2 linked regions of the Aureimonas sp. SA4125 genome follow. The protein of the gene in region 1 binds, or shares a complex with, the protein of each later gene. Links are inferred from orthologs where the notes say so. Each region holds a gene or a part of one and is shown on either strand. Other genes may lie near its edges.

Region 1 (14,972 bases):
TCTGGGGCGGGCTGGTGGCGCTCGGCGCGGCGCTGGCGGGACTCTTCGGCATCGATGTCGACGTGGCGCAAGGCAACGCGCTGGCGCTCGCACTGACGGATGCGGCGGCGGCGGCCGGCGCGGTGCTGGCGATCCTCGGCAGGCTTGACGCCCGCAAGACGATCGCGTGACATGACGTATGCCGGGCGCGGAAATTCCGCGCCCGGCATTCATTCGTCATTCAGCGGCTCTGCGCTACAAGGATGCTGCCCCATTCTCGGACACGCCATGACGGATCACCGCATTTCCACATTTACCGGCCTCGCTCTGGCTTTCGCCGTGCTCTGCCTCGCGCCGGCTGCGGAGGCGCGCGAGCCGGCGGCGGTGGCCCCGATGGCGCTCAGCCAGATGGTGCGCCCGGCAGGGGTTCCGGCGGTTCCCGCGTCACCGGCCCAGGCCCTCGAAGAGTCCTTCGATGTGGCACAGGCCGATTGCGCGAGCGCCGCGGCGCAGGCGGCGGCCGACAGCGGCGGCCAGGTTCTGTCGGTGTCGGCCCGCGAACAGAACGGGCGCACGGTCTGTGTCGTCACCGTGCTCGTTCCGGGCGAGGACGGCGGACGACCGCGCAAGAAGACCATCACCATTCCGCAATAGCGTCTGCCATGCCATAGGGAAGACAGGCCGTCCGGACGCTTTGGGGACGGGACCCGCCAGCGACGGACGACCATCATGCGCCTTCTCCTCGTCGAGGACGATCCGAACCTCAACCGCCAGCTCCACGAGGCGCTGGTCGGCGCCGGCTATGTCGTCGACCGCGCCTTCGATGGCGACGAGGGGCACTTCCTCGGCGATACCGAGCCCTACGACGCCATCGTCCTCGACATCGGCCTGCCCAACCTCGACGGCATCAGCGTGCTGGAGCGCTGGCGCCGCGACGGCCGCAGCATGCCGGTGCTGATCCTCACCGCGCGCGATCGCTGGAGCGACAAGGTGGCGGGGATCGACGCGGGCGCCGACGACTACGTCACGAAGCCCTTCCACATCGAGGAAGTCCTGGCCCGCGTCAGGGCGCTGATCCGGCGCGCGGCGGGCCACGCCTCGTCCGACATCAATTGCGGGCCGCTGCGGCTCGACACTAAGGCCTCGAAGGCGACGGTCAACGGCACGGCGCTGAAGCTCACCTCGCACGAATACCGGCTTCTGGCCTATCTCATGCACCACAAGGACGAGATCGTCTCGCGCACCGAGCTGATCGAGCACCTCTACGACCAGGATTTCGACCGCGACTCCAACACGATCGAAGTCTTCGTCGGGCGTCTCAGGCGCAAGATCGGCGTCGACCTCATCGAGACCGTGCGGGGGCTCGGCTACAGGATCCGCGATGAGACTGCGGGGGCCTGATTCCCTCGCCTTCCGCGTCATCGCGCTGTCCAGCCTCTGGGCCATCGCGGCGTTCACGGTCATCGGCGGGCTGATCTCCACCCTCTACGACCAGACGGCCTCGCGCGGCTTCGAGGACCTGCTCGTCGCCCATCTCTACAACCTCGTCAACACGGTCAGCGTCACGCCGGAAGGGATCCTGACCGGCACGCCCGACCTTGGCGACCTGCGCTATTCCCGTCCGCTGTCTGGCTGGTACTGGGAGGTTCTGCCGGCCGCGCCCAACACCAAGGGCCGTCTCTCCTCGGCCTCGCTCGGCAGCGCCGAAATCGTCTCCCCGAACGCCAAGGTCGCGCCCTTCGACCTCTATTATCGCCGCAACTACGAGTCCCCCGGTCTCGACGGCGAGGAGCTGAAGGTGGTCGAGACCGAGATCGTGCTCGACCAGGAAAACCGCGTCGCGCGCTTCCGCGTGATGGGCAATGCGAGCCTCCTCAACGCCGACATCGCCCAGTTCGACTGGCGGCTCGGCCTCTATCTCGGCTGCTTCGGACTCGGCTCCATCCTCATCAACGCCGTCGCCATCCTCTACGGTCTCAGGCCGCTCGTCGCCGTTCGACGCGCGCTGGGCGAGGTGAGGGCGGGTCACGAGGAGCGGTTGCGCGGCGATTTCCCGGCCGAGATCCGGCCGTTGACGCAGGAAATGAACGGCCTCATCGACAACAACCGCCGCATCGTCGAGCGCGCCCGCACCCAGGTCGGCAATCTCGCCCATTCGCTGAAGACGCCGATCGCCGTCCTCACCAACGAGGCGACGGCGATCGGCGGCGAGAAGGGGCGCCTCGTGGCCGAGCAGACCGAGAGCATGCGCTTCCAGGTGCAGCACTATCTCGACCGGGCGCGCGTGGCGGCGCAGAGCGAGGGCGTCGTCTTTCGCGCCGCCGTCGGACCGGCGCTGGAGCGCCTGGCGCGGGTGATGGCGAAGCTCAATCCGGCGCTCCGATTTGACGGGCCGACCCTTTCCGGCATGCCGCTGGTCTTTGCCGGCGAGAGCCAGGACTACGAGGAAATGGTCGGCAACCTGCTCGAGAACGCCGCCAAATGGAGCAGGAGCACCATCCGCCTGTCGGCGGTGGCGGAAGGCGGCAGCTTTCGCACGATCATCGAGGACGATGGACCGGGGCTCGGCGAGGCCGAGATCGTCGAGGCGCTGAAGCGGGGCAGGCGGCTCGACGAGAACAAGCCGGGCAGCGGCCTCGGCCTCTCCATTGTCGCGGAGACGGTGCGCGAGTACCGTGGGACGCTGACCCTGTCGCGGTCCGATCTCGGCGGCCTGAAGGCCGAAATCGTCCTGCCGCTGGTCGTTGGCCCCGAGACTTCGTAGAGGTGATGGCAGACTGGAACCTCCGCGGCGCCGCGGGGTTGCCGCACCGACGACGGCCGCAAGATCTGGATCCCGACATGCCCGCGACTTTTCGAACCCTGCCCCTCCTTGCCCTCGTCAGCCTTCTCGGCGCCTGCGCCGGCCCGGCGGCGAACACGCCGACGTCGACCGGCGTTCTGGCGCTCGGCGGTGGGCTGGTCGGCCAGGTGAAGGAAGTCAGCCTTTCGGGAGAGGCGCGGGCGAAGGCGCTCGAGGCGGAATTCCAGGCGCTGCAGTTCGCGCCGGCGGGACAAGAAGTCGCATGGAGCGCCGGCCGCTATCAGGGCTCGGTGGTGCCGACGCAGCTCTACCGCATCGGCTCGCAGGACTGCCGCGGCTATTCGCAGACCGTGATCGCCAGGGGCAAGACGATGAAGCAGGTCGGCACCGCCTGCCGCGGCGAGGACGGCCTGTGGAAGACTGTCGCCTGATCCGGCGCTGATCTGCGGCATCTCCACACGGGGATGCTTGCGTTGAAAAGTGGCGGTGGCGCGCGGGGCTTGCTATGTCCGGGCTCGGCACCGCTTCGAGGGCGCCGGCATCCGGCGTGCTGTCCGGGACGAGAGGCGAGGAGAGGGCGGTCGCGCCGCCTTTGAGGATGGACGTAGGCTTGTTCTGGATCATCGCGGTCTTCCTGACCGCTGTCGTGACGCTGATCGTGCTCTGGCCCCTGTTGCGCCGGCGGCCCGAATCCGAGCCGATCAGGGCGCAGTACGACGTCGAGGTCTACGGCGCGCAGCTGGACGAGCTGAAGGCCGATCTTGCCCGCGGCACGATCGCCGAGGACGATGCCGTCGTCGCCCGCGCCGAGATCGGCCGGCGGCTGCTGAAGGCGGCGGACGAGGCGGAGACGGATCGCGCCGCCCTCCGCAAGCCGCGCCGGCTGGCGGTCGCGATCGGCACCGTCGCGCTGGCGGTGCCGGTCGGCGCGATCGCCTTCTACGCCCTGACCGGCTCCCCCGCCGCGCCCGACATGCCGCTCGCCGCCCGTCTTTCCGTCGATCCGTCCCGGGCCGACCTGCCGACCCTCGTGGCGCAGGCCGAGGCGCGGCTGAAGGCCAATCCGAACGACGGCGCCGGCTGGGACCTCCTCGGCCCGATCTACCTGCGCACCGGCCGGGCCGACGAGGCCGTGACGGCGCTCGGCAACGCCATCCGGATCCTCGGTGCAACGCCCGAGCGCGAGACCGGCTATGGCGAGGCGCAGACGCAGGCGGCGCAAGGCGAGGTGACCGACGGGGCACGCGCGGCCTTCGAGCGGGCGCTGGCACTGAATCCCGACTATCTGCCGGCACGTTTCTTCATCGCTCTCGATCTGTCGCAGGAGGGCCGTTTTGCCAAGGCGGCCCCGGCCTGGCAGGGCCTCATCGCCGCAAGCCCCGAGGGTGCGCCCTGGCTTCCCCTGGCCCAGTCGGCGCTGGCCGACGCGCAGCAGAAGATGGCGGCGGCCCCGGACGCCCCGGGCGCTCCGGCCGACACCGCTGCAGCCGTGCCGCCGGCCGCGGTCGCCGGTTCCCCACCCGCACAAGCTCAAACACAGGCATCAGCCCCAGCCTTGCCCGGCCCGAACGGGGCCGACGTCGCGGCCGCGTCCGAAATGTCCGGCGACGACCGCAGGGCGATGATCGAGGGCATGGTCGGCCAGCTCGCCGCCCGCCTGAAAACCGCCCCGAACGACGTCGAGGGTTGGAAACGCCTGCTGCGATCCTATAGCGTCCTCGGCGAGACCGGGAAGGCGCAGGGCGCACTGGCAGATGCCCGCGCCGTCTTTGCCAGCGGTACGGCCGAGCGGAGCGCGCTCGACGGCTTTGCTGCGGAACTCGGCCTTTCCGCGACGGGAACGACGCCATGACACGAAAGCAGAAGCGACTCTCCTCGATCGGCGCCATCCTCGTGGTCCTTGCCGCGGCGGTCGGACTGGTCTTGAGCGCCATGTCCGACAGCGTCGCCTTCTTCGCCTCGCCGACCGACGTGATGTCGCAGGTGCCCGGCAATGCCCAGCGCATCCGGCTCGGCGGTCTCGTCGAGACCGGCTCGATCGACCGCGAGGCGGGCGAGGTCATCCGCTTCCGCGTCACCGATTCCGTCGAGAGCGTGGCCGTCGTCTACAAGGGCCTTCTGCCTGACCTCTTCCGGGAGGGGCAGGGCGTGGTCACCGAGGGTACGCTCGGGCCGGACCGTATCTTCGTCGCCGACACCGTGCTTGCCAAGCACGACGAGAGCTACATGCCGAAGGAGGTCGTCGACGACATGAAGGCGCGCGGCCTCTGGCAGGAGGGCAAGGGCATGCCGACCGCGAGCGGCGCGACACCGCCGGCATCGCCGGTGGCGCCGGCGGCAGGGGGAGCGGGCACATGATCGTCGAAATCGGGCATTTCGCGCTCGTCCTCGCGCTCGTCACGGCTGTCATGCAGACGGCCCTGCCGCTCGTCGGCGCCCGCATCGGCGATATCAGGCTGATGGAAACCGGCGAGGTCACCGCCGTCACCTGTTTCGCCCTCGTCGCGCTCGCCTTCGCGGCGCTGACGGTCGCCTATGTCACGTCCGATTTCTCGGTCCTCAACGTCGTCGAGAACTCGCATTCGGCCAAGCCGATGCTCTACAAGATCACCGGCGTCTGGGGCAATCACGAGGGCTCGATGCTCCTCTGGGTGCTCATCCTCAGCTTCTTCAGCGCGCTCGTGGCGCTTTTCGGCCGCGACATCCCGGCCTCGCTGAAGGCGAATGTCCTTTCGGTGCAGGCGCTCATCACGGTCGCCTTCCTCCTCTTCATCCTCCTGACGTCGAACCCGTTCCAGCGTCTCATCCCGGCGCCGTTCGAGGGACAGGATCTCAACCCGATCCTCCAGGATATCGGGCTCGCGGTGCATCCGCCGCTGCTCTATCTCGGCTATGTCGGCTTTTCCGTCGCCTTCTCCTTCGCCGTCGCCGCCCTGATCGACGGGCGCATCGATGCCGCGTGGGCGCGCTGGGTGCGGCCGTGGACGCTGGTCGCCTGGGTCTTCCTGACGCTCGGCATCGCGATGGGTTCCTACTGGGCCTATTACGAGCTCGGCTGGGGTGGCTGGTGGTTCTGGGATCCGGTCGAGAACGCCTCCTTCATGCCCTGGCTTTCCGGGACGGCGCTCCTGCACTCGGCGCTGGTCATGGAAAAGCGCGCGGCGCTGAAGATCTGGACCGTGCTTCTGGCCATCCTCACCTTCTCGCTGTCGCTGCTCGGCACCTTCCTCGTGCGCTCGGGCGTCCTCACCTCGGTGCACGCGTTTGCGACCGATCCTTCGCGCGGCGTCTTCATCCTCGCCATCCTGATGCTGTTCATCGGCGGATCGCTCGCGCTCTTCGCCTTCCGGGCGCAGACGCTGGAATCTGGCGGGCTGTTCGCGCCGATCTCGCGCGAGGGGGCACTCGTCTTCAACAACCTGTTCCTGACGACGGCCTGCGCGACGGTTCTCATCGGAACGCTCTACCCGCTGGTCCTCGAAGTGCTGACGGGCGCCAAGATTTCCGTCGGGGCGCCGTTCTTCGACCTGACTTTCGGCCCGTTGATGCTGCCGCTGCTTCTCGCCGTGCCCTTCGGTCCTTTGCTCGCCTGGAAGCGGGGCGATCTTCTGGCGGCGGCGCAGCGGCTGTATTTCGCCGTCGGCACGGCGCTCGCGGCGATCATCCTGACGCTCGCCTTCACGCAAGGCATGCGCATCCTCGCCGCGCTCGGCTTCGGCCTCGCCGTCTGGCTTCTGGCCGGTGCCGCGACCGATCTCGCTCTGCGCACCGGCTATCCCCGCGTCCCGGCCCGCATCGCGCTCCGCCGCTTCGTTGGTCTGCCGCGATCGGCCTTCGGCACGGCGCTCGCCCATGCCGGGCTCGGCCTGACGGTGCTCGGCGTCATCGCCACCTCCGCCTTCCAGACCGAGCTCGTGACGACGATGAAGCCCGGCGACATGCGCGAGGCCGGCGGCTACCAGATCCGCTTCGACGGACTCGCGCCGCGCGAGGGACCGAACTATCGCGAGGAGGTCGGCGGCTTCACTCTGAGCCGCGGCGGCGTCGCGCAGGCGACGATGGAAAGCGCCAAGCGCTTCTATCCCGCGCGGCAGATGCCGACGACCGAGGCCGGCATCCACACGCACTGGCTGAGCCAGACCTATATCGCCCTGGGCGAGACGACGGCGGGCTCCACCGTGGTGCGGATCTGGTACAAGCCGCTGATCACGCTGATCTGGATCGGCGCGGTCGTCATGGCCGTCGGCGGCACGGTGTCGCTCGCCGACCGGCGCTTGCGGGTCGGGGCCCCGGCACGCTCGCGCAAGCGGGCGCGGCAGGCCGGAGCCATACCCGCGTGAGCCGGTTCCTCGAAGTCTCGGTCGTGGCCTTCGGCCTCCTGGTCGGGCCGGTCATGCTGGTCGCGCCGGGCGCCTCGGTGCCGGGGCGTGCCGCACCCTTCGTCGACGTCTTCTCCGGCACGGCCGAGGCGGTGCAGCCCGACGAGGTCCTCGCCGATCCGGCGCTGGAAAAGCGCGCCCGCGCATTGTCGGCGGGCCTTCGCTGCCTCGTCTGCCAGAACCAGTCGATCGACGACAGCGACGCCTCGCTCGCCAGGGATCTGCGCGTCCTCGTGCGCGAGCGCCTGGTGGCGGGCGACAGCGATGGCGCGGTGATCGACTACGTCGTCGCCCGCTATGGCGAGTTCGTTCTTCTGAACCCGCGCCTGTCGACCGGGACGATCGTGCTCTGGACGGCACCCCTCGCCCTCATCCTCGCCGGCGCCGCCTTCGCCCTCTACGCCGCCCGCCGCCGCAAGCGCGAGCCGGCGAGTGCCGTGCTGACGGCGGAGGAGGAAAGCGCGGTGGAGCGGACGCTGGCGGAGCGGGGGCTGTAGGGCGGCGGAGCGCTGCCGCGCCCCTGCCGCGCTCGCTCGGCAATTCCCCTGAACCCTCATCTTCCCGAACCTCTCAGGCCGCCGTTACGCCTTGGCGCTGCTTGTCGGCCTACGATCCGTGCCCGGAAGTCGTCGATCGCGACAGCGCGCCGCGCGGGAGCGTGACGAGACCCGACTGAAGCGCAGCGACGACGCGATCGCGTCCGTCGGACTTGGCCTGATAGAGCGCCCCGTCGGTCGCCTTCAGCAGCGCTGCGGCATCGTCATAGCCCGCACCCGATGACAGGGAGGCGACGCCGATGCTGATCGAGACCACGCCTCGCTCGCTGCCAGCATGCTGAATGTTGAGGTCGCGGACAGCCTGGCAAAGGCTCTCTCCCAGCCGCGTGGCACCCTCCGAGCCGGTATTGGGAAGAACCGCCGCGAACTCCTCGCCACCGTAGCGGGCAGGCATGTCGCCGGGCCGCCGAAGCATGATCCGCAGAACGGCGCTGATCTGCCGGAGGCATTCGTCGCCCTCTGGGTGGCCATAGGTGTCGTTGAATTTCTTGAAATGATCGACATCGATGAGCAGCAGGCTGAAATCGGACTTGTCGCGAAGACTTCGGCCAAACTCGGACGCCAGTTTTTCATCGAAGACGCGGCGGTTGGCCAGTCCGGTCAGACCGTCCGTCGACGCCAGGGCGGCCAGCCGCTGATTGGCCTGCTCCAGCTTGCTCTCCGCCAGCTTGCGCCGGGAGATGTCGCGAATGACGAGAACGATGCCATTGCCCGCTTCGAGCGGTGTGCCGCCGACCTCTACCCAGAGATAATGGCCGTTGGCATGCTTGATGCGATACTGGATGCCCGAGACGGACTGCCCCGCATCGAGCTTTCGCATCATTGCGTCGACGATGACGATGTCGTCGGGATGGGCGATCGCCCGCGGGTGCTTGCCTTCCAGCGCCTCCGGTTCAAGGCCGAGGAGGGTGCGGCTGGCGGGTGAGACGAAGACGCGGAGCCCGTCTACGTCAAGGCAAGTGATGAGGTCGGAGGAGTTCTCGGCCAGCAACCGGTAGCGTGCCTCGCTGGCCGCCACGACCTCCTCGGCGCGTTTGCCCGTCGCCAGATCGCCCGCCATCGAATCGAGGGCCTGCCCGAGCGTTCGAAACTCCGGCGCCTGCCACGACTCAATGGTCGTTCTGGCGTCGAAGTCGCCGGCGCCGATGCGGCCGGCGATCTTTGTCAGCCGATGGATCGGCCGAATCTGCGTCCAGTAGCCGAGCCACCAGGCGCCGCACAGGACCAATGCCAGGATCGTCAATGCGATCAGCGCGCTGACGATTCCCCTGGAGCGGACCGGCGCGACGATGTCCTCCGTGGCTACCCCGACGACCAGCATGGCGCCCGCCGTGGCCGCTCCGGCGACGGGCGCAAAGCCGACGACGCTGTCCTGCTTGTCCAACTCCGGGACCTCGGCCTCTCCGCCCTTCGGAGAGGCTTGGATGGCAGCCATCATGGGATGCATCGTGAAGGACGATCCAAAAGCGATCGTGTTCGGCCAGCGGGCAAGAACCCTGCTGGTCCGCGGCTCCACCAGCGTCACGGCCCGCCGCCCATCCTCGGAAAACTGCCGTGCCAGGTTCGTGAATCCCCCGAGGTCCATCCCCACGAAAACCGCCCCCGGAACCTTTCCGTTGACCTTGGGCAGGGCCATCGCGGTGACCACCGTCGGCTTGCGGCTCACTTTGCCGATGTTGAAATTGCCAACCAAGAATTCGGGCGCATCCTTGGCCATGATCCGGCGCACAAGGCTGACATCGCCGAACTGCTGACGTTTTCTGAGCATGTTGTGGCAGACGATCGTGCCGTTGGCGTTCATGACGCCCATCGTATGGAACTGCGGGTTCGCATCGCGCAGGCGCGTGACGAGAGTGTCGCAGAATAGACCGCCCTCGGCTTGGACGCCGGGCACTTGCCTCAGCGCGTCGAGAAGAACCCGTGTCTCGTCGAAGACGACGGAAAAGCGTGCGGCGGCCAGTGCGGCCGACTGCCGGACCTCCTCGCGCGCTCGCTCCATCGTTTCGCGAAAATCGATGACAATACCGACCCCCATGAAGAGGGCGATTGGCAAAAGGGCGGCCGCCATCATCGCCATAAGCCGCATTCGAATACTGACGTTCTTGAGCAGGCGAAGGCGCAACTGTAAGAAATCCTTATGAGCAGGACTTATACTTTACAGGTCAAAGGTAAAGAGAGCCGCATCGGCCAGGAGATTTTCAGGCGTCGGGAGATGCGTCGACCCGGAGGCCGCCTTCTGCATGTCGCACGCTCCAGTTCTCCGGCTGGGGGCACGGCAGAACGGAGGGGCGGCGATTTTGCCGGAGCCGCATTCCGCGTCATCCATGCTGCGCGCCGCAGGAGCGCATTCGCAAGCGCCGGGTCGACGGCGGAGGAGGAAGCGCAGACAGCTGATGTCCGGCCGCGCTTTTGCCGGGCGGAAAGTGTGCTGGCATGGGCGACGTTTGTGGCGAGCGGGCAGCGCGGCCGTGGCTGTCAAAGGCCCCGGTCGGTTTGCCACCCGAATTCTCGACGGGGATCGACTCTCCTCGCATGGAGGGAGGAGGACGCTTTCGAAAATCGTCGCTGAACCACCAACATTACCAAGTCTTCACGACGCTGAAGGGGTCCTGTAACCCGAGACGTCCTATCTCTCCAGGTGAAGCGGGATATGGCGTCGACGATGCCGCCCGCGATATTGTTCACGGCAAGAGCACCGCGGCTGCGGCACTCCTCCCGAGAATAACCAGGGAAAAGGACGAAATCGATGCCAGACGTAAAGCAGTCTCCCAAGCGTAACCGCATGCTCGTCGCAGCGCTCGCGGCCGGCGTCGCCGGCTCGGCCTTTGCCGGCGGCGTCATGACCAGCACGACCTCCAGCCACGCCGAACCGGTTCAGGTCACCTCTCCGGTCCAGAGCTTCGGCTTTGCCGACGTCGTCGAGAGGGTGAGCCCGGCGGTCGTCTCCGTCCGCGTCAAGGAGAAGATGGCCGCCGCAGCGGCCGACCGCGGTGACGACGACCAGGCCAGCCCGTTCGACAATCTGCCCGACGATCACCCGCTGAAGCGCTTCTTCGAGTTCGGCAATCCGGGCGGACCAGGGGCCCAGGGCATGCCCGGCCAGCGGGGCGGGCCCCGCGGCATGCAGCCGCGCCGAGAGAATCGCCAGGCCACCGCACAGGGCTCGGGCTTCTTCATCTCCGATGACGGCTACCTCGTCACCAACAACCATGTCGTCGACGGCGGCGAGAACTTCACCGTGGTGATGGACGACGGCAAGGAATACGACGCCAAGCTGATCGGCACGGACAAGCGGACCGACCTCGCCGTGCTGAAGGTCGACGCCAAGAACCAGAAGTTCACCTATGTCGAGTTCGGCGACGACTCCAAGGCCCGCACCGGCGACTGGGTCGTGGCGGTCGGCAACCCCTTCGGCCTCGGCGGCTCGGTCACCGCCGGCATCATCTCGGCGCGTGGTCGCGACATCGGCGCCGGTCCCTACGACGACTTCCTGCAGATCGACGCGGCGGTGAACCGCGGCAATTCGGGCGGCCCGGCCTTCAATCTCGAAGGCAAGGTCATCGGCGTCAACACGGCGATCTTCTCGCCGTCGGGCGGCAATGTCGGCATCGCCTTCGCCATCCCCGCCTCGACCGCCAAGAACGTCGTCCAGTCGCTGCGCGAGAAGGGCAGCGTCCAGCGCGGCTGGCTCGGCGTGCAGATCGCCTCCGTCACCGACGACATCTCGGAGGCCGTCGGCCTTGCCAACGAGGACGGCGCCATCGTGACGCTCCCGGAAAACTCGACCCCGGCCTCGGAAGCGGGCATCCAGACGGGTGACGTCATCACCGCGGTGAACGGCGAGACGATCAAGGGTCCGAAGGAACTGGCCCGCAAGGTCGCCGAGTTCGCGCCGAATACCTCGATCGACGTTACGATCTGGCGCGACAATGCCGCGCAGACGATCGCGGTGAAGCTCGGCAACATTGCCAGCCTTGACGAAGCGGCTTCGGCCGACGCGATGTCGAGCGGCTCGCCCGTCGACCCGTCCTCGCTGTCCGGCTACGGACTGACGCTGACGCCGTCCGATGACGGCAGCGGCCTCGTCGTCACCGAGGTCGATCCGTCCTCGCCGGCGTCCGAGAAGGGCGTCCAGACCGGCGACATCATCGTCTCGGTCAACGGCAAGGCGGTCAAGTCGCAGGGCGACGTGACGAAGGCACTGTCCGATGCCGACAAGAGCGGCCGCAAGGCGGCGCTGTTCCAGCTGAAGAACGGCGACCAGAACCGGTTCGTGGCCCTCCCCATCGCCAAGGGCTGATGCGTAGGGCCCGGGGGATTCTCCCAGGCTCCGCGCGAGGAGGCGGCGGGCCATCGCGGGCCGCCGCCGCTTGCCGTCGCGGCGGTGGGCGACCTGATCAAAAGGGGGCGAAACGTCATGGCACTATCCGCTGAATCCGCTACATCCAGATCCATGCGCATTCTCATCATCGAAGACGATCGCGAGGCGGCCTCCTATCTGGTGAAAGCCCTGAAGGAGGCGGGACACGTTCCCGACCATGCCGGCGACGGCGCCTCCGGCTTTCACATGGCCGACACGCGCGACTACGACGTGATGGTGGTCGACCGCATGCTGCCCGAGCGCGATGGCCTGTCGCTCATCTCGGGCCTGCGCGAGAAGGGCAACCAGACGCCGGCGCTGATCCTTTCGGCGCTCGGCCAGGTGGATGACCGCGTCACCGGCCTGCGCGCCGGCGGTGACGACTACCTCGCCAAACCCTTCGCCTTTTCCGAGCTCCTCGCCCGCGTCGAGGTCCTTGGCCGGCGTCGCGGCGGACGCGACATCGAGACCTCCTACAGGGTCGGCGATCTCGAGCTCGACCGCCTGTCGCACGAGGTGCGACGCGGCGGCAAGCCGATCGTTCTTCAGCCGCGCGAGTTCCGCCTGCTCGAATACATGATGAAGAATGCCGGCCAGGTGGTGACCCGCACCATGCTTCTGGAAAACGTCTGGGATTACCATTTCGACCCGCAGACGAACGTCATCGACGTCCACGTCTCGCGCCTGCGCGCCAAGATCGAGCGCGAATTCGGCTCGCCGCTGCTGCATACGGTGCGTGGTGCCGGCTACATCATGCGGGCGGAATAGCGCCTTTCACGTGCCGGGGCGCTGGTCGAAGTTGCGCTGGGCGGCCTGAACGTCTGCCACATGATCGCGCGTCCACTGATAGAGCGCGGCCATGGGGTCCTTCAGAGAGTGGCCAAGCGGGGTGATGGAGTATTCCACCGCCACCGGCGAGGATGCGATCACCTGCCGCGAGACCAGGCCGTTGCGCTCGAGCCGCCTCAGCGCCTGCGTGAGCGCCTTCTGCGTCACCCCCTCCAGCCGTCGCCGCAGCATGTTGAACCGCGTCGGCTGGGTGCAGAGCACGGAGAGGATCATGATCGACCATTTGTTGGCGATCTCGTCGATGATCGGGCGCGTGGCGCAGGCTTCGGCGAAGACGGGATCGGCAGAATCGCTCATAGCGGTTTCCTCCTGTATACCTAGGCGATAGCAAGTGCCTAATTGACCGTAGGTATACAGGATATACCTGGAAGCTCCACGCAAATGGAGCAAGAGCATGTCGAAAATGAACGGAAAGATCGCGGTCGTCGCTGGCGGCGGCAGCGGGATCGGTCTCGCCACCGCCAAGCGGCTCGCGGCCGAGGGCGCAACGGTCATTGTCACAGGGCGACGCCAGGCGGAACTGGACAAGGCGGTGGCCGAAATCGGCGGGAGGGCCGAGGCGGTCCGGGGCGACTTGACGGATCCCGCCGATCTCGCCCGGCTGCACGACGCGGTCGCGGCGCGGGCCGGCAGGCTGGACATCCTCGTCTTCTCTTCCGGCGTCGCCGAAGTCCTCCCGCTCGCCGATATCACTCCGGCGCACTTCGACAAGATCTTCGACATCAACGTCCGCGCCATGGTGTTCACCGTGCAGACACTCGTTCCGCTGATGCGGGAGGGCAGCGCGATCGTTCTGGTCGGCTCGATCGCTGGTGTGATCGGCACGCCGGGCTACGGTGTCTACAATGCCAGCAAGGCGGCGGTGCGATCCTGGGCGCGGACGTGGACGGCGGAGCTCTCCAGCCGTGGCATCCGGGTCAACACACTGAGCCCAGGGCCGATCGACACGGCGATGATGGCCGCCGCCTCCGAGGAAATCAGGGCCGGCCTCGCGGCCCAAATTCCGCTCGGCCGCATGGGGCGGCCGGAGGAGGTCGCCGCCGCGGCCCTGTTTCTCGCCTCGGACGAAAGCAGTTACATCGCCGGTGCGGAATTGTGCATCGATGGCGGAATGACGCAGGTGTGAGACTCGGGCAGGGCCCGGCCTCGTGAAGATGGAAGGGCCCTTGCCATGAACAACTCCCCCCGCGACGCGGGCACCGTGCGGCTCGCCCCGACAAGGGCGGAGGCGATCGCCTGATGCGCCGGCTGCGCTCGCTCATGCGGATGACGGCGGTCCGCCTGTCGGCGATCTATCTCGCGCTGTTTGCCATCTTCGCCGTCACGCTCGTCGTCTACGTCACCGCGACGGCCGCCGGCATCCTGCAGAGCCAGGCGCGGGCGACGATCGGCGAGGAGATCGCCGAGCTCGGCCGGATCTACTACAACGGCGGCATCGTCGGCCTCGTCCGGTCGATCGAGCGACGGGCGCGCCAGCCGGGCGCCTCGCTCTATCTCGTCACCGATGCGACGGGCAGGATCCTCGCCGGCAACGTCGCCAGCCTCCAGGCCGGAATCCTCGACAAGAGCGGCTTCACCGACAAGGCTTTCGGCTACGAGCGCTTCGCCGACGACACGAGGGACCGCTACCATCTGGCGCTTGCCGAGATCGTCGCTCTGCCGAACGGCATGCGTGTGCTCGTCGGCCGTGACCAGAGCGAGCAGGAGCGGTTTCGCGTCATCGTCCAGCGGGCGCTGATCCTCGCCCTCGGCCTGATGACGGCGGGCGCGCTCTTCGCCTGGCTGATCGTCGGGCGGCGCGCGCTGAAGCGGCTCGACCAGATGTCGGCCTCGAGCGCGCGGATCCTTGCCGGCGACCTCGGCGAGCGCCTGCCGGTCACCGGCGCCGGCGACGAGTTCGACCGCCTCTCGGCCAATCTCAATACGCTGCTCGCCCGTGTCGCGCTCCTGCAGGAGGGCCTGCGCCAGGTCTCCGACAACATCGCCCACGATCTGAAGACGCCGCTGACGCGCCTGCGCAACCGCGCCGAAGGGGCGCTCGCCGA
Region 2 (14,905 bases), 3.1 Mb from region 1 along the record:
TCTCGAATCGAATCCTTTCACCTCGTTCGCATGGTTTCAAGACAGGGATACCGGGATAGGCCGGCAACCGCCCTGCCGATGGCGCAATGCACAACTAGTTTCGCCATCGTGCCGGGCGGGTCGCTCGAAGGTCGAGCGATGAGGGGAGATCCATCCCTTCAGCAGAGCTTCCGGTCGCCCGTGCCTCGACCCGGACAGGGAGCGCGGGCCTCCGTGGCTCAGTCCGCCGGCGCTGCCGCGGCGGCATCGAGCGCGGCCGTTACCGCCGGCAGGATCTTCTCCACGACCATCGCGACGCCCTTTGCATTGGGATGCATGGCGTCCGCCTGGTTGAGATCCGCGGTGCCGGCGACGCCGTCGAGGAAGAAGGGGTAGAGCGGCACGTCGTAACGCTCGGCAAGCCGGGCATAGATCGGATTGAAGGCGGCGGCGTAGTCCGGCCCCATGTTCGGCGGGGCGATCATGCCGGCCAGAAGCACGGGGATTTCGCGCTGCTGCAGGCGTTCCAGGATGGCGTCGAGGTTCCTTTCGGTGATCTCGGGCAAGACGCCGCGCAAGGCATCGTTGGCGCCGAGTTCGACGATGACGAGGCTGGCGCCGTCGGGCACCGACCAGTCGAGCCGGGCAAGGCCGCCCGTGGTCGTATCGCCGGAAACGCCGGCATTGACGACCGTGGCCGGATAGCCTTTCGCAACGAGGGCCGCCTGCAGCTGCTCGGGAAAGGACTCGCCCGGCCCGACGCCGTATCCGGCCGAGAGGCTGTCGCCGAAGGCGACGATCTGCGATGGCGCGGCGCCGTTCGACACGGCCTGCGCGACAGCGGGCCCTGAGAGACAGATGGTCGCAGCGGCAAGGGCGAAAAGGGGGCCCAGTGCGAGATGCGGCCATGACAATGCCGTCAAGCGTGCGGTGAACGGTTTAAAGCGTGACATCGGGCGCCCATATTGCGGTCGGCCTCCGGCGAAGGCCCATCGATGTGCATATAGGGACCCGAACGCGTGGCAGAACCGGCAATCCGATTACAGAATGTCCACCTGACCCTCGGCAGCGGTCGCTCGTCCGTGCATGTGTTGAAGGGTGTCGATCTCACCGTCTCGCGCGGGGAGTCGGTCGGCATCGTCGGCCCCTCGGGTTCGGGCAAGTCGACGCTTCTGATGGTCCTGGCCGGGCTGGAGCGGGCCGATAGCGGGCTGGTGGAAATCGCCGGGCAGGCGCTCGGGCCGCTGAGCGAAGACAGGCTCGCGACGTTCCGCGGCCGCAATATCGGCATCGTGTTCCAGTCCTTCCACCTCATTCCCAACATGACCGCGCTGGAGAACGTCGCCGTGCCGCTGGAGCTCGCCGGCCATGCGGACGCCTTTGCGCGGGCCGAGCGGGAACTCGCCAATGTCGGGTTGAAAGACCGGGTGACGCATTATCCGGGCGAACTGTCGGGCGGTGAGCAGCAGCGCGTCGCGATGGCGCGGGCGCTGGCCCCTGAGCCCGCGATCCTGATCGCCGACGAGCCGACCGGCAATCTCGATGCGGTGACGGGTGTGCAGATCGCCGACCTTCTCTTTGCCGAACAGGCGCGGCGGCAGATGACCCTCATCCTCGTCACCCACGACCGGGAACTGGCCGCCCGCTGCAGCCGCGAGGTGCGCGTGCGCAGCGGCGAGATCGAGGCGGCGCCTGTCGCCGGCATGCCACCGATCGGCGCCGGCAGCGTTGAGGCCCGCATCCTGGGCAACGAGGCTCGCCTCGGGATGGTGCCGTGACGGCGGTCGACGCGGTCGCGACGGCGAGCGATCAGAGGCGCCAGGCGGCGAGCGGACGCGGCGCCCAGCTGAAGCTCGCGGCCCGCTTCGCGCTGCGCGAAATGCGCGGCGGCCTTTCCGGCTTCTACATCTTCCTGGCCTGCATCACCCTCGGCGTCGCCTCGATCGCGGCGGTGAATTCGGTGTCGCAGATGATGACGTCGGGCATATCCGAGCAGGGCCGCGCCATTCTCGGCGGCGACCTGCGCTTCGCCCTCGTCCAGCGCACGGTGACGGGACCCGAAGAGGCCTATCTCGACAGTCTCGGCACGGTCTCCGCCGCGACGTCGATGCGCTCGATGGCCCGCCTTCCCGACGGCAGCGACCAGTCGCTGGTGGAGGTCAAGGCGGTGGACGAGCGTTATCCGCTGTTCGGCTCGCTGGAGACAGAGCCGGCGCTGCCGCTGCCCGAACTCCTTACCGAACGAAACGGTCATTTCGGCGCGCTGGTGGCGCAGGAGCTTCTGGATCGGATGAACATCCGGCCGGGCGCGCTTCTGAGGCTCGGCTCGAGCGAGGTGGAGATCCGCGGCGTCGTGCTGCGCGAGCCCGATCTTCTGTCGGACGGCATGAATTTCGCCCCGCGGCTGCTCCTTTCCGAGGCGGCAATCGCGGCGACGGGCCTTGTCCAGCCGGGCAGCCTGATCGAGCACAGCTACAAGGTCAGGCTGCCGGAGGGCACGGATGCCAAGGCGGTGGCGGATGACGCGAACGAACGCTTCCCCGGCGCCGGCTGGAGCGTGCGCACGTCCGAGAGGGCGGCGCCCTCGCTTCAGCGCAACATCGAGCGCTTCTCGCAGTTCCTGACGCTGGTCGGGCTGACTGCGCTGATCGTCGGCGGCGTCGGCGTCGCCAATGCGGTGAACGCCTATCTCGACGCCAAGCGCCAGGTCATTGCGACATTCAAGAGCCTCGGCGCCGGCGGCACCTTCGTGGTCACCGTCTATCTCATCCAGATCATGACGCTCGCCCTCGTCGGCGTCGGGCTCGGTCTCGTTCTCGGCGCCGCTGCGCCCTTCGCGACCGCACGCTTTCTCGAAAGCGTCATCCCGGTCGCCGCCAGCGCTTCCGTCTATCCCGGCGCGCTCGCGCTTGCCGCCGTCTTCGGCCTCCTGACCGCGCTCGCCTTCGCGCTCTTGCCCCTCGGGCATACGCGCGACGTGCCGGCGACCGCGCTCTTCCGTGAAATGTCGACGTCGGGCAGGGGGCGGATCCGCTGGAGCTATCTTCTCGGCGCGATCGGCCTCGCCGCGGTCATCGCCGTCCTCGCACTCGCCATGGCGAGCGATCGCAAGGTCGCGGCGATCTTCCTCGTCGCCACCGCCGTCGCCTTCCTGATCCTGCGCGCCGTCGCCTGGGGCATCCAGCACCTCGCCCGGCGCATGCCGCGGGTCGGCTCGACGCCGCTTCGTCTCGCCATCGGCAACATCCATCGGCCGGGCGCCCTGACATCCTCCGTCGTGCTCTCGCTCGGCCTCGGACTGACACTCCTCGTCACGCTTGCCGTCATCGACAACGCGCTTCGCCGCGAGATATCGACCGGCCTTGCCGACCGGGCGCCGAACTTCTTCTTCGTCGACATCCAGAGGGACCAGATCGACCCGTTCCGGGCGGAGATCGAAAGGCTCGCGCCGGGCTCCAGGCTCGACGCCGCGCCGATGCTGCGCGGGCGGATCACGCAGCTGAATGGCGTCGACGTGGCCAAGATGACCATTCCGGCAGAGGGCGGATGGGTGCTGCGCGGCGACCGCGGCGTGACCTACGCGCCGGCGCTGCCGGAGAATTCGAACGTCACCGAGGGTGAATGGTGGCCCGCCGACTACAGCGGCGAGCCGCTGGTTTCCTTTTCGGCGGAAGAGGCGGGAGAGCTCGGCCTGAAGATCGGCGAGACGCTGACGGTGAACGTGCTCGGCCGCGACATCACGGCGAAGATCGCCAATTTCCGCACCGTCGAGTGGGAGTCGCTGTCGATCAACTTCGTCATGGTCTTCTCGCCCAATACATTCGCCGGTGCGCCGCATGCCTGGCTGGCGACGCTGGCGATCCCGGGGGCGACGGCCGAGACCGAGAGGGCGGTGCTGAACGGCATCACCAACGCCTATCCCGCCGTGACGACGGTGCGCGTCAAGGACGCGCTCGACGCCATCAACGGGCTGATCGCGCAGCTGGCACTGGCGATCCGGGCGGCGGCGGCGGTGGCGCTGGTCGCTTCGGTGCTGGTGCTGTCGGGTGCGCTCGCGGCCAGCAACCGCAACCGCGTGCATGACGCCGTCGTCCTGAAGACGCTCGGCGCGACGCGCGCCACGCTGATCGCCGCCTTCACGATGGAGTACATGCTGCTCGGCCTTGCGACCGCCGTGTTCGCCATTGCTGCGGGCGCGCTCGCGGCCTGGTTCGTGGTTTCCTCGATCATGCAGCTGCCCTTCACCTTCGACGCGACGGTGGCGTTGTCGACACTCGTCGTCTCGCTGGTTCTGACGGTCGGCTTCGGCCTTCTCGGGACCTGGCGGGTGCTTGGACAGAAGGCGGCGCCGGTGCTGCGCAGCCTCTAGCGCGGCCGCAGGCGCCGGGGGAGAGGGCAATGACGCAAATTTAATGCTCCCTCACGGATTCGCGCACGCCGAGGGCGACCTTGGTCTTGTGCGGACGGGCTCTCGTCCGCATATTGTTGTCAGGCATGCTGGGCCCCCCGCCAGCGGCGCCTCGATCGCCTGCAATCGCAGGCTTGATCGACACCGGACGGGGAACGCAGAAAAGGAAACTCTCCATGGCGGACAAGTGGAATCAGGGCGCGCAAAGCGTCCCGCTCGCCGGGTCCAGGGTCGACGACACCATCGACCAGGGCCTGCGCGCATACATGATCAAGGTCTACAATCTGATGGCCGGCGGTCTCGCGATCACCGGCGTCGCGGCATACATGATGTTCACCCTGTCGGTGGTGACGAACGAGGCAGGCGCCATCACGGCGTTGACGCCGCTCGGCCAGACCGTCTTCGGCTCGCCGCTGAAGTGGGTGCTGATGTTCGCCCCGCTGGCGATGGTGCTGTTCCTGTCCTTCCGCGTCGACAAGATGAGCGTCGCGGCGGCGCAGGCGACGTTCTGGGGCTATGCGGCCCTCGTCGGTCTGTCGCTGTCGACCATCTTCATGGTCTACACGCAGCAGTCCATCGTCCAGGTGTTCTTCGTCACGGCGGCCTCCTTCGGCGCGCTGTCGCTCTTCGGCTACACGACGAAGCGTGACCTCTCGGCCTGGGGCTCGTTCCTGTTCATGGGCGTGATCGGCATCATCATCGCGTCGGTGGTGAACATCTTCCTCGCCTCCAGCGCCCTTGCCTTCGCCATCTCGGCGATTGGCGTGCTCGTCTTCGCCGGCCTCACCGCCTACGACACGCAGCAGATCAAGGAAATGTACTACGAGGGCGACGGCTCGGCGGTCATGGGCCGCAAGGCCATCATGGGCGCGCTGCGCCTCTACCTCGACTTCATCAACATGTTCATGTTCCTGCTGCAGCTCTTCGGCCAGCGCCGCTAAGCCAGCGGTTCATGACGCATGCGAGAAGGGCGGCCCTCGGGTCGCCCTTTTCTTTTGCCCGCGGGTTTGCCATGGGAGGGCTGGACCAGCGGGGAGTTGAGTGTCGATGAGTGCCTTTGTCCTGCGCGAGGCGGTTCTGACCGACGTGCCGCGCCTTGCCGAAATCTATGGTCACGCGGTCCTCAACGGAACGGCGACCTTCGAACTCGTGCCGCCCGACGCGGCGGAAATGCAGGTCCGCTTCGAATCGCTGACGCGGCAGGGCTATCCCTACATCGTCGCCGCCGACCGCAAGGACCGCGTCATCGGCTACGCCTATGCCGGCCCCTTCCGGGCACGGCCGGCCTATCGCTGGTCGGTCGAGGATTCCGTCTACATCGCGCCGGAGGCCTATGGCCGCGGCGCCGGCAGGGCGCTTCTGGAGCGGCTGCTCGAACTCTGCGAGGAACTTGGCTTTCGGCAGATGATCGCGGTGATCGGCGGCTCGGACCATGCCCCCTCGATCCGCCTGCACGAGCGCGCGGGCTTTCGCACCATCGGCATCTTCCACGGCTCGGGCTTCAAGTTCGGCCGCTGGGTCGACACCGTCTTCATGCAGATCCCGATCGGCGACGGCCGGACCAGCCTGCCGGACGAGACGTCGGGTCCCGGACTTCTGTTCGGCGTCTGAGCCCCGGCGTTTCGGACGATCTGGCGAAATCGCCGGAATCGTCAGGTCTCGCTTTGCCGCGCCGGTGCGAAAGCCTGATCCCCATGCTTCGCCGGGCGCTCCAAAGCGCTCTGCCGGCTGGCGGGTCCGCCGGCGCGGATCAGCGGACGAGTTTCAGCGCCTTGTCGAACACCTTCATCACCTGCCCGAGATCGTGTCCGCGCTTCAGCACCAGGCCGCCGGCGGCGATGACGCTGAACGCGCCCTGGCGCCGGGCCAGCTTCGGGTTCTTCTCGATCCGGAAAAGCGGCATCTCGCTGGAGCGGCGGAAGACCGAGAAGACGGCGCGGTCCTTCAGCGTGTCGATGGCATAGTCCCGCCATTCGCCTGCGGCGACCATGCGGCCATAGACGTTGAGGATCTCGGAGAATTCGCGGCGGTCGAAGCAGACGAGCGGGGGAGGTGGACTTCGGACGGTTGACAGGTCGATGAGGGTCGCCGACGCGGTGCGCTCCGAAGCGAGATCAGCCAAATTCCGTTCCCCTTGCGTATCCCGCGCGATGAAGCGGGCCTCCGATCAGGATGAAGGATCCGCATCCCCCGAAACGCCATGGTGCCATGAAAGCTCCGGGGCGGCAAAAGCTTTTCGGTCTGCGAGGCGCGCGGGGTGCGTGTCGTTCCAGGCGAGGGAAGGCCACCCGCGACACGCGGGCGGTCCATCGGAGAGCGATCCGGCGGTTCGGCGCGCCCGCCACGCCGCCGCCGCTGCGACCGCCGGACCGGTGGATGGCATCAGAAGTCAATGGCCGCTGCAGCCAGAATAGGACCCGGCGCGCCTGCTGCCGTGACGGACTGCAAGACCGCCGCGCACCCGCCCTTGCGACCGTTAGCCCCCTGCATCGACGAGACCGGGATATCGACGCTGAGCGTCTTGCCGTCCCACATGCCGAGAATGCGCCAGTCCCGGACCGCGTGCACGCTGTAGAGCGTCAGCCCCTTGTTCTCGCCTTTGTCGACGACGGTCTCGACCTTCTCGTCGTAAGTGATCAGCATCAGCACCGGGGGCTTTCCCGTCGTGCTCGGCGGAACCCCGTCGGCGCTGATGTGCAGCCGGTCGCCGTGCACGGTGAGGTCGACCGAAACGTTGGTCTTTCGCTCTGTCAGCGCGGTCTCGTCCAGCGCCTTCCGAATCTCGTCCTCGCGCGAGCCCACCACGTCGCGCTGTCCGTTGACGACAACCTGCGGCGTATAAATCGTGCCGGTGCCGAGCGCCCTGGAATAGGCCCGCTGGCGATCGGTGTTGGCGCGGGTGGCCAGGGGGTCGCTCCAGCCGATGTAGTTCCAATAGTCGACATGATAGGAAAGGGCGACGATCTCGGGATCCTTCGCCAGTCTGCCAAGGATGCGGTCGGCCGGCGGGCAGGAGGAACAGCCTTGGCTCGTGAACAGCTCGACGACTCCGCGCACGCTGCGGCTGCTGGCCGGATGCTCCTCGGCAGACGACGGCGGCGTCGGGCCCGCCATGACTATGGCAACGACGAAGGCAAGCACCCGGCCAATCACGTGTATCGATATCCGCTTCGCAACGAGGAGCAGGGCTCCTCTGGGGGATCTGGCTCCACGAGGCTTCTCGCAGAAAAGGGCGCCTTGCTGCGACGCTGTCCTCGTAAGGTATCCATAGGACGGACGCAAACTCCACCCTAGGAGATCATGATAGTTCGGTGTCAGAGCACTCACCACTCAATTGGCAGTGAGGCAGCCCGGCGAGCGCGCGCCACAGTCGTGATCGGGCCTGCCGCAGGGGCAAAAAAAACCGCCGGCGCTGGGCCGGCGGTTCTCCAGTCTCATCGAGCGGAAGGGTCTGGCGGATCAGGCGGCCAGACGCCTCAGGACGTATTGCAGGATGCCGCCATGGCGGTAGTATTCGAGCTCATCGAGGGTATCGATGCGGCAGAGCAGCGGCACCATGGTCACCGTGCCGTCGGACCGCTCGATCTTCGCCTGCATCTTCTGACGCGGCTGGATCGTCTTCAGTCCCTCGATGGTGACGATCTCGTCGCCCTTCAGCTCCAGCGTCTGCCAGGAGGTGCCCTCCTCGAACAGGAAGGGCACGACGCCCATGCCGACGAGGTTGGAGCGGTGGATGCGCTCGAAGGACTGGGCGATGACCGCCCGCACGCCGAGAAGGACCGTGCCCTTGGCCGCCCAGTCGCGCGAGGAGCCGGTGCCGTATTCCTTGCCGGCGAAGACGACGAGCGGCACGCCCTCTTCCTTGTACCGCATCGCCGCATCGTAGATCGGCATGGTCTCGCCCGAAGGCTCATGCTTGGTGACGCCGCCCTCGATGCCCGGCACCATCTGGTTCTTGATGCGGATGTTGGCAAACGTGCCGCGCATCATGATCTGATGATTGCCGCGGCGCGCGCCGTAGGAGTTGAAGTCGACGGGGCGGACCTGGTGGCTGACGAGATAGTCGCCGGCCGGGCCGTTGGCCTTGATCGATCCCGCCGGCGAGATGTGGTCGGTGGTGATGGAATCGAGGAAGAGGCCGAGGACGCGGGCGCCGTGGATGTCCTCCACCGGCACCGGCTCCATGGTCATGCCCTCGAAGTAGGGCGGGTTCTGGACATAGGTCGAGCGATCGTCCCAGTCGTAGGTGAGGCCGCCCGAGACGTCGATCTTCTGCCAGTGCTCGTCGCCCCTGAAGACGTCGGAATAGCGCTCGACGAAGAGGTCGCGGGTCACCGTCTTGCGGACGATCTCGGCGATCTCCTGCGTCGTCGGCCAGATGTCCTTCAGGAACACGTCGTTGCCGTCGCGATCCTTGCCGAGCGGGTCCTTGGTGATGTCGACGAAGAGCGAGCCGGCGATGGCGTAGGCGACGACGAGCGGCGGCGAGGCCAGCCAGTTGGCGCGCACGTCCGGATTGACCCGGCCCTCGAAATTGCGGTTGCCCGACAGGACCGAGCAGGCGACGAGGTCGTTCTTGGTGATCGCCTCGGAGATCGCCTCCGGCAACGGGCCGGAATTGCCGATGCAGGTCGTGCAGCCATAGCCGACGAGGTTGAACCCCATCGCGTCGAGGTCCTTCTGCAGGTCGGCCTTTTCGAGATACTCGGTGACGATCTGCGATCCCGGCGCGAGCGAGGTCTTCACCCAGGGCTTTACCGTGAGGCCGAGAGCATGCGCCTTGCGGGCGACGAGGCCGGCGGCGACGAGAACGTTCGGGTTCGAGGTGTTGGTGCAGGAGGTGATCGCGGCGATGACCACGTCGCCGTCGGCGATGCCGTGCTCGGTGCCTTCCACGGCATAGCGCGTCACGGCCGGGCCCTCGAAGGCGCCGGTCGCGCCTTCCGAGACGAAGCGGGCCTCGTCCGTCGACGGCGCCTTGGCGGTGGCGCCCTGAAGTTCGGGCAGAGCGGCAGCGAAGGCTTTCGAGACGTCGGTCAAGGCGACGCGGTCCTGCGGGCGCTTCGGGCCGGCGAGCGAGGGAACGACGGTCGACAGGTCGAGCGACAGCGTGTCGGTGAAGACCGGGTCCGTGCTCGTCTCGTCGCGGTACATCCCCTGCGCCCGCGAATAGGCCTCGACGAGGGCGACGCGCTGCTGGTCGCGGCCGGTCGCCTCGAGATAGCTGATCGTATCCTTGTCGACCGGGAAGAAGCCGCAGGTCGCGCCATATTCCGGTGCCATGTTGGCGATCGTCGCCTGGTCTTCCAGAGTGAGGTTCGACAGGCCGGGGCCATAGAACTCGACGAACTTGCCGACGACGCCCTTCTTGCGCAGCATCTGCGTGACGGTCAGCACCAGATCGGTGGCGGTGGTGCCTTCCGGGAGCTTGCCTTCGACGCGGAAGCCGATGACTTCGGGGATCAGCATGGAGACGGGCTGGCCGAGCATCGCGGCCTCGGCCTCGATGCCGCCGACGCCCCAGCCGAGGACCGACAGGCCGTTGACCATCGTGGTGTGGGAATCGGTGCCGACGAGGGTGTCGGGATAGGCGATCGTCTCGCCGTCCTCTTCCTTGGTCCAGACCGTCTGCGCGAGATATTCGAGATTCACCTGATGGCAGATGCCGGTGCCGGGCGGCACGACGCGGAAATTCTCGAAGGCTTCCGAGCCCCAGCGCAGGAAGGTGTAACGCTCACCATTGCGACCGTATTCGGCGTCGACGTTCTTCTTGAAGGAGTCGGCCTGGCCGAAGAAGTCGACCATGACGGAGTGGTCGATGACGAGGTCGACGGGGACCAGCGGGTTGATCTTGGTCGGGTCGGCGCCGAGCTGGCGGGTGGCGTCGCGCATGGCGGCGAGATCGACGACGGCGGGAACGCCGGTGAAGTCCTGCATCAGCACGCGGGCCGGGCGGTAGGCGATCTCATGGCCGGCGGTGCCGCGATCCTCGACCCAGTTGGCGACGGCGCGGATGTCGTCGGCCTTGACGGTGCGGCCGTCCTCGTTGCGCAGGAGATTCTCGAGGATGACCTTCATCGAGAAAGGCAGGCGGGAAGCGCCGGCGAGGCCGTTCCGCTCGGCTTCCTGCAGGTCGAAATAGACATAGGGCTTGCCGCCGACGTCGAGCGTCTTGCGGCATTTGAAGCTGTCTGGATGAGACACGGCGTCTGTTCCTTCTCGAACTGAATGATTGTCCGAAAGGCGAACGCCTGCGGCGCGCGGAAAAAGCGCCGAAAGTGCGGGTACGACCATTTCCGCTTGTCCGCCCCGAAGCCCGTCCGCAAGGGAGGCGATTTCGATTCGGCACTGAAACTCCACCCCGGCCGCTGGTGTGGTTGCGGCTCTTATAGGCAAGTTTGTAACGGCTATAAAGGGCGAACCGCCGGGATTTCGCGAATATCGCCGCGCTGCGAAAAGGCCGGCGCAAGCTCCCTTGGGAGGTCTTCAGCCGGGCCGCCAATGATGTGATGCGCCTCCCGGGGGACAGCCCGCGCGAGCGCCTCGCCCGGGCTGTCCGCCACGTCGGCCGCGACGTCGGTCCGTCGCTAATACCCGACGGTGAACCGCTGGCGGGAATGGGCCGGCCGTTCGACTTCGTCGACGAGCGCGATGGCATAGTCCTGGTAGGAAATGCTGCTGCCCTGCGCGTGGGTCAAAAGCGCGTCGCGGCCGAGCCGGAAGTGCCCTGTCCTCTCGCCGGGAACAAACATCGCCGAGGGCGACAGGAAGGTCCAGTCGATCTCGGCCTCGCCGCGCAGCCGGTCGAGAAAGGCGGCCCCGGCGGTGGCTTCTTCTTTGTACTGCGCCGGGAAGTCCGGGGAATCGAGCAGCTGCACTCCGGGGGCGACCTCGAGACTGCCGGCGCCGCCGACGACGAGATAGCGCCTGACCCCCGAGGCGCGCACGGCGTCGATCAGCCTGACGGGGTCGCTGACGGCGAAGGGGACGGCGCTGATGACTGCATCGTGACCGGCGAGAAGGGGGGCGAGCCCCTCCTGATCCAGGACATCGCCCTGGCGGGCGACGACGCCCGGCGCCGAGAGCACCTTTTCCGGCCGGCGGACGATGGCGGTGACGGTGTGGCCGCGCTGCAGGAGTTCGTCGAGGATAGGCGCGCCGACATTGCCGGTGGCGCCGATGAGGGCAAGATTCATGATGGCATTTCTCCTTGGTTCCGAATAGAAACCAGGTGCATTTTCCTTATCCAGGTGTAAAGAAGGCACCACCACATCACTTGGTTACCCCGAGGAGACCGCCGTGCTGCCCAACATCTATGCGGCCGACTGCCCGACGCGGATGATCCTCGACCGGGTGGCCGACAAATGGGCGGTTCTGGTTCTGGGTCTGCTCGCGGACGGCCCCGTCCGCTTCAACCAGTTGCGCCGCTCCATCGAGGGCCTGTCGCAGAAGATGCTGTCGCAGACATTGAAAAGTCTGGAGCGGGACGGTTTGGTCAGCCGAAAAGCGTTCGCGACGGTCCCGGTGACGGTCGAGTACAGCATCACCCCACTCGGGCAAACGCTGGCGGCCACCGTCGATGCCCTGCGCCTCTGGGCGGAAGCCCATTTCGAGGAAGTGCAACGCGCCCAGCAGCAATACGATCTGCAACGCGTCGCAGCCGCCTGAGACGCGGGGGTGCCGATCGCCTGCCCGCTTTACCGCGGCGGGTGATTGCTGCAAAGCAGGGCCATGAGTGTGTTGCTCCCTCCGCTTCGACAAAGGCCCGTTCTCGCCTCGCGCGCCTTTGGGCGGCCATGGGCATGAAAATCCTTGCGCGCGGCCTCTGCGCTGCGCGGGCCGCGAGCGTCATCGCCGGACCGCTCGATTTCGAACTCTCCAGCGGCGAGGCGCTGGTCGTCACCGGCCAGAACGGGGCGGGCAAATCGACCCTCCTGCGCACGCTGGCGGGGCTCCTGCCGAAAGGCGGCGGGACGCTCGAGATCGAGGGTTTTCTGGCCGTCGACGGTGAGCCGGCGCGGCGTCTTGCCGAGGTCGCGCACTATCTCGGCCACCGCAACGCCATGAAGCCGGCCGAGAGCGTCGGTGCCGGTCTCGGCTTCTGGCGCGACTTCTTCGGTGCGCCCGGCATTTCCATCGAGGCGGCGCTGGCCGCCGTCGGCCTGCCCATGGTGGCGAAACTGCCATTCGCCTACCTCTCGGCCGGCCAGCAGCGCCGCGCCGCGATCGCACGGCTCCTCGTCTCGCACCGCCCGGTGTGGATCCTCGACGAGCCGACAGCCGCCCTCGACAAGGGCTCGCAGGCAATGTTCGCCCGGATTCTGGCGCAGCATCTGGAGGGCGGCGGCATCGTCGTCGCCGCGACGCATCAGCCGCTCGGGCTCGTCGCGCGCGAGTTGCGGCTCGACCATCGTGCGGCGGGGAGTGCGTCGTCGCGGGATCTGCCTCTTGATCGGGCGGAACGCGCCGCGGCGGAGGGCTGGCTGTGATCGCGGTTTTCCGCCGCGATGTCAGGCTCGCCTTTGCCGGCGGCGGCGGAGCGATGACCGGCGTCATCTTCTTCCTCGCCGTGGTCGCGACCATGCCTTTTGGCGTCGGTCCCGACCTCAACCTCCTGTCGCGCATCGGCCCGGCGATCCTGTGGATCGGCGCGCTGCTCTCGGCGCTGCTCACCCTCGACCGGCTGTTTCAGGCCGACCGCGACGACGGCACGCTCGACCTCCTCGTCATGGGCGACACGCCGCTGCCGCTCGTGGTGCTGGCGAAGTGCCTGGCACACTGGGCGGCAAGCGGCCTGCCGCTGGTGCTGGCGACACCGGTCCTCGGCCTGTTCCTGGCGCAGGAGCCGCTGACGTCGGGTGCGGTGATGCTGACGCTCCTCGTCGGCACGCCGGCGATCACCTTCATCGGTGCCGTCGGCGCGGCCGTCGCCATCGCCCTGCCGCGCGGCGGCCTCCTGGTTTCCGTCCTCGTCCTGCCGCTCGCCATCCCCGTGCTGATCTTCGGCGTCTCCGCCAGCTACGGCGCGGTCAACGCCAACGACCCCTTTCTGTCGCCGCTGATGATCCTCGGGGCCCTCACTTTGTTCTTCGCCGTGCTCGGGCCGATCGCGGCGGCGGCGGCGCTGAAGAGTGCGGGCGACTGAGCCGCTGCGGGCATCGGTCGCGACGATGGCGAAGAAGTCCATTTGCCCCGGCTTTCCAACCCTTCTAAAGTAGAGGGATGACCGACCTCTCCGCCGCTCCCGGCCGTTTCGCCATTCTCGCCAATCCGACGCGCTTCCTGCAGCTCTCGGGTGCCGTCCAGCCTTGGCTCTATGGCCTCGCGGCGGCAGCGCTCGTCGTCGGCCTCTGGCTCGGTCTGACCGCGCCCGAGGACTACCAGCAGGGCTCGACCGTCCGGATCATGTTCGTCCACGTGCCCTTCGCCTGGATCGCGATGATGGCCTGGACGGTCATGTCGGTCTCGGCACTCGGCACGCTCGTCTGGCGCCATCCGCTTGCCGACGTCGCGGTGAAGGCCGCAGCACCCGTCGGCGCGGTGTTCACGGCGCTGGCGCTCGTCACCGGCGCGATCTGGGGCCGGCCGATGTGGGGCACATGGTGGGTCTGGGACGCGCGGCTGACCTCGGTCTTCATCCTCTTCCTCATGTATCTCGGCCTGATCGCGCTGACGCGGGCCCTCGACGATCCCGGCCGCTCGGCCAAGGCGGCGGCGATCCTCGTCCTCGTCGGCTTCGTCAACATCCCGATCATCAAGTTCTCGGTCGACTGGTGGAACACGCTGCACCAGCCGGCCAGCGTCATGCGGCTGGACGGGCCGGCGATGCCGGCGGCCTATCTCTGGCCGCTGATGATCTCGGCCATCGGCTTCACGCTGCTGTTCTTCGCCCTGCACCTGACGGCGATGCGCACGGAAATCCTGCGCCGGCGCGTGCGGGCGCTGACGAAACTGTCGCTGCGCGCGACCGACGCCTGAGCGCGAGCGGACGGAAAGCCCTGACATGCGGACGGAAAGCCCTGACATGCAGAACGACTATTTCGCCTTCATCCTCGCCGCCTATGCCGTTTCCGCGCTGGCGGTCGGCGGCCTCGGCCTTTGGGTCTTCTTCGACGCGCGCGGCCGGCGGGCGGATCTTGCGGCGCTCGAGGCGAGCGGCGTCAGGCGGCGTTCGGCGCGGGACGGCGGAGCATGAGCGTCGATCGGCATACCACGCGGCGCAGGCCCTCGCTCTTCGTCCTCCTGCCGCTTATCCTGTTCCTGTCGCTGGCCGGCGTCTTCCTGTACCAGCTGGTGTCGGGCCATGATCCGCAGGAACTGCCCTCGGCGCTGATCGGCAATCCGGCGCCGCCGACGAACCTGCCGCCGGTGGAGGGTATCCTGCGCGCCGATAGCACGCCGGTGCCGGGTCTCGATCTCGCGCAAGGCGACGGCCGGCCGGTGCTCGTCAACGTCTTCGCCTCCTGGTGCGTGCCCTGCCGTCAGGAGCACCCGGTGCTGATGGATCTTGCCAGGGAC

What was found.
Region 2: the proteins of ccmE (region 1) and ccmB are in contact, whole or in part, in a solved structure (PDB 8CE8), measured with the Escherichia coli proteins. The link is inferred for Aureimonas sp. SA4125 from one-to-one orthologs.

The regions. Positions count from the first base shown.
Region 1 is NZ_AP025032.1:1,357,566-1,372,537, forward strand. What follows is about bases 3,387-6,385. They hold ccmE (cytochrome c maturation protein CcmE), read left to right. Parts: upstream 3,387-4,630; coding sequence 4,631-5,140; downstream 5,141-6,385. Other genes in these bases: ccmI (c-type cytochrome biogenesis protein CcmI), read left to right, coding at 3,393-4,634; Sa4125_RS06270 (heme lyase CcmF/NrfE family subunit), read left to right, coding at 5,137-6,385. Outside these bases: Sa4125_RS06235 (hypothetical protein), read left to right, coding at 1-170; Sa4125_RS06240 (hypothetical protein), read left to right, coding at 268-633; Sa4125_RS06245 (response regulator transcription factor), read left to right, coding at 709-1,380; Sa4125_RS06250 (ATP-binding protein), read left to right, coding at 1,361-2,743; Sa4125_RS06255 (hypothetical protein), read left to right, coding at 2,821-3,213; more of Sa4125_RS06270, read left to right, coding at 6,386-7,122; Sa4125_RS06275 (cytochrome c-type biogenesis protein), read left to right, coding at 7,176-7,658; Sa4125_RS06280 (diguanylate cyclase), read right to left, coding at 7,768-9,795; Sa4125_RS06285 (Do family serine endopeptidase), read left to right, coding at 10,465-12,018; Sa4125_RS06290 (response regulator transcription factor), read left to right, coding at 12,172-12,846; Sa4125_RS06295 (helix-turn-helix domain-containing protein), read right to left, coding at 12,853-13,224; Sa4125_RS06300 (glucose 1-dehydrogenase), read left to right, coding at 13,322-14,053; Sa4125_RS06305 (ATP-binding protein), read left to right, coding at 14,164-14,972. UniProt on the Escherichia coli protein: Heme chaperone required for the biogenesis of c-type cytochromes. Transiently binds heme delivered by CcmC and transfers the heme to apo-cytochromes in a process facilitated by CcmF and CcmH.
Region 2 is NZ_AP025032.1:4,443,671-4,458,575, reverse strand. What follows is about bases 11,771-14,702. They hold ccmB (heme exporter protein CcmB), read left to right. Parts: upstream 11,771-12,872; coding sequence 12,873-13,532; downstream 13,533-14,702. Other genes in these bases: Sa4125_RS20985 (DsbE family thiol:disulfide interchange protein), read left to right, coding at 14,579-14,702; ccmD (heme exporter protein CcmD), read left to right, coding at 14,412-14,582; Sa4125_RS20995 (heme ABC transporter permease), read left to right, coding at 13,610-14,365; ccmA (heme ABC exporter ATP-binding protein CcmA), read left to right, coding at 12,190-12,876; Sa4125_RS21010 (helix-turn-helix domain-containing protein), read left to right, coding at 11,771-12,055. Also shown: Sa4125_RS21055 (arylesterase), read right to left, coding at 219-932; Sa4125_RS21050 (ABC transporter ATP-binding protein), read left to right, coding at 999-1,757; Sa4125_RS21045 (ABC transporter permease), read left to right, coding at 1,859-4,348; Sa4125_RS21040 (Bax inhibitor-1/YccA family protein), read left to right, coding at 4,564-5,328; Sa4125_RS21035 (GNAT family N-acetyltransferase), read left to right, coding at 5,435-5,998; Sa4125_RS21030 (DUF2794 domain-containing protein), read right to left, coding at 6,138-6,539; Sa4125_RS21025 (DUF1223 domain-containing protein), read right to left, coding at 6,770-7,540; aconitate hydratase AcnA, read right to left, coding at 7,847-10,591; Sa4125_RS21015 (NAD(P)-dependent oxidoreductase), read right to left, coding at 10,975-11,586; more of Sa4125_RS21010, read left to right, coding at 11,726-11,770; more of Sa4125_RS20985, read left to right, coding at 14,703-14,905. UniProt on the Escherichia coli protein: Required for the export of heme to the periplasm for the biogenesis of c-type cytochromes.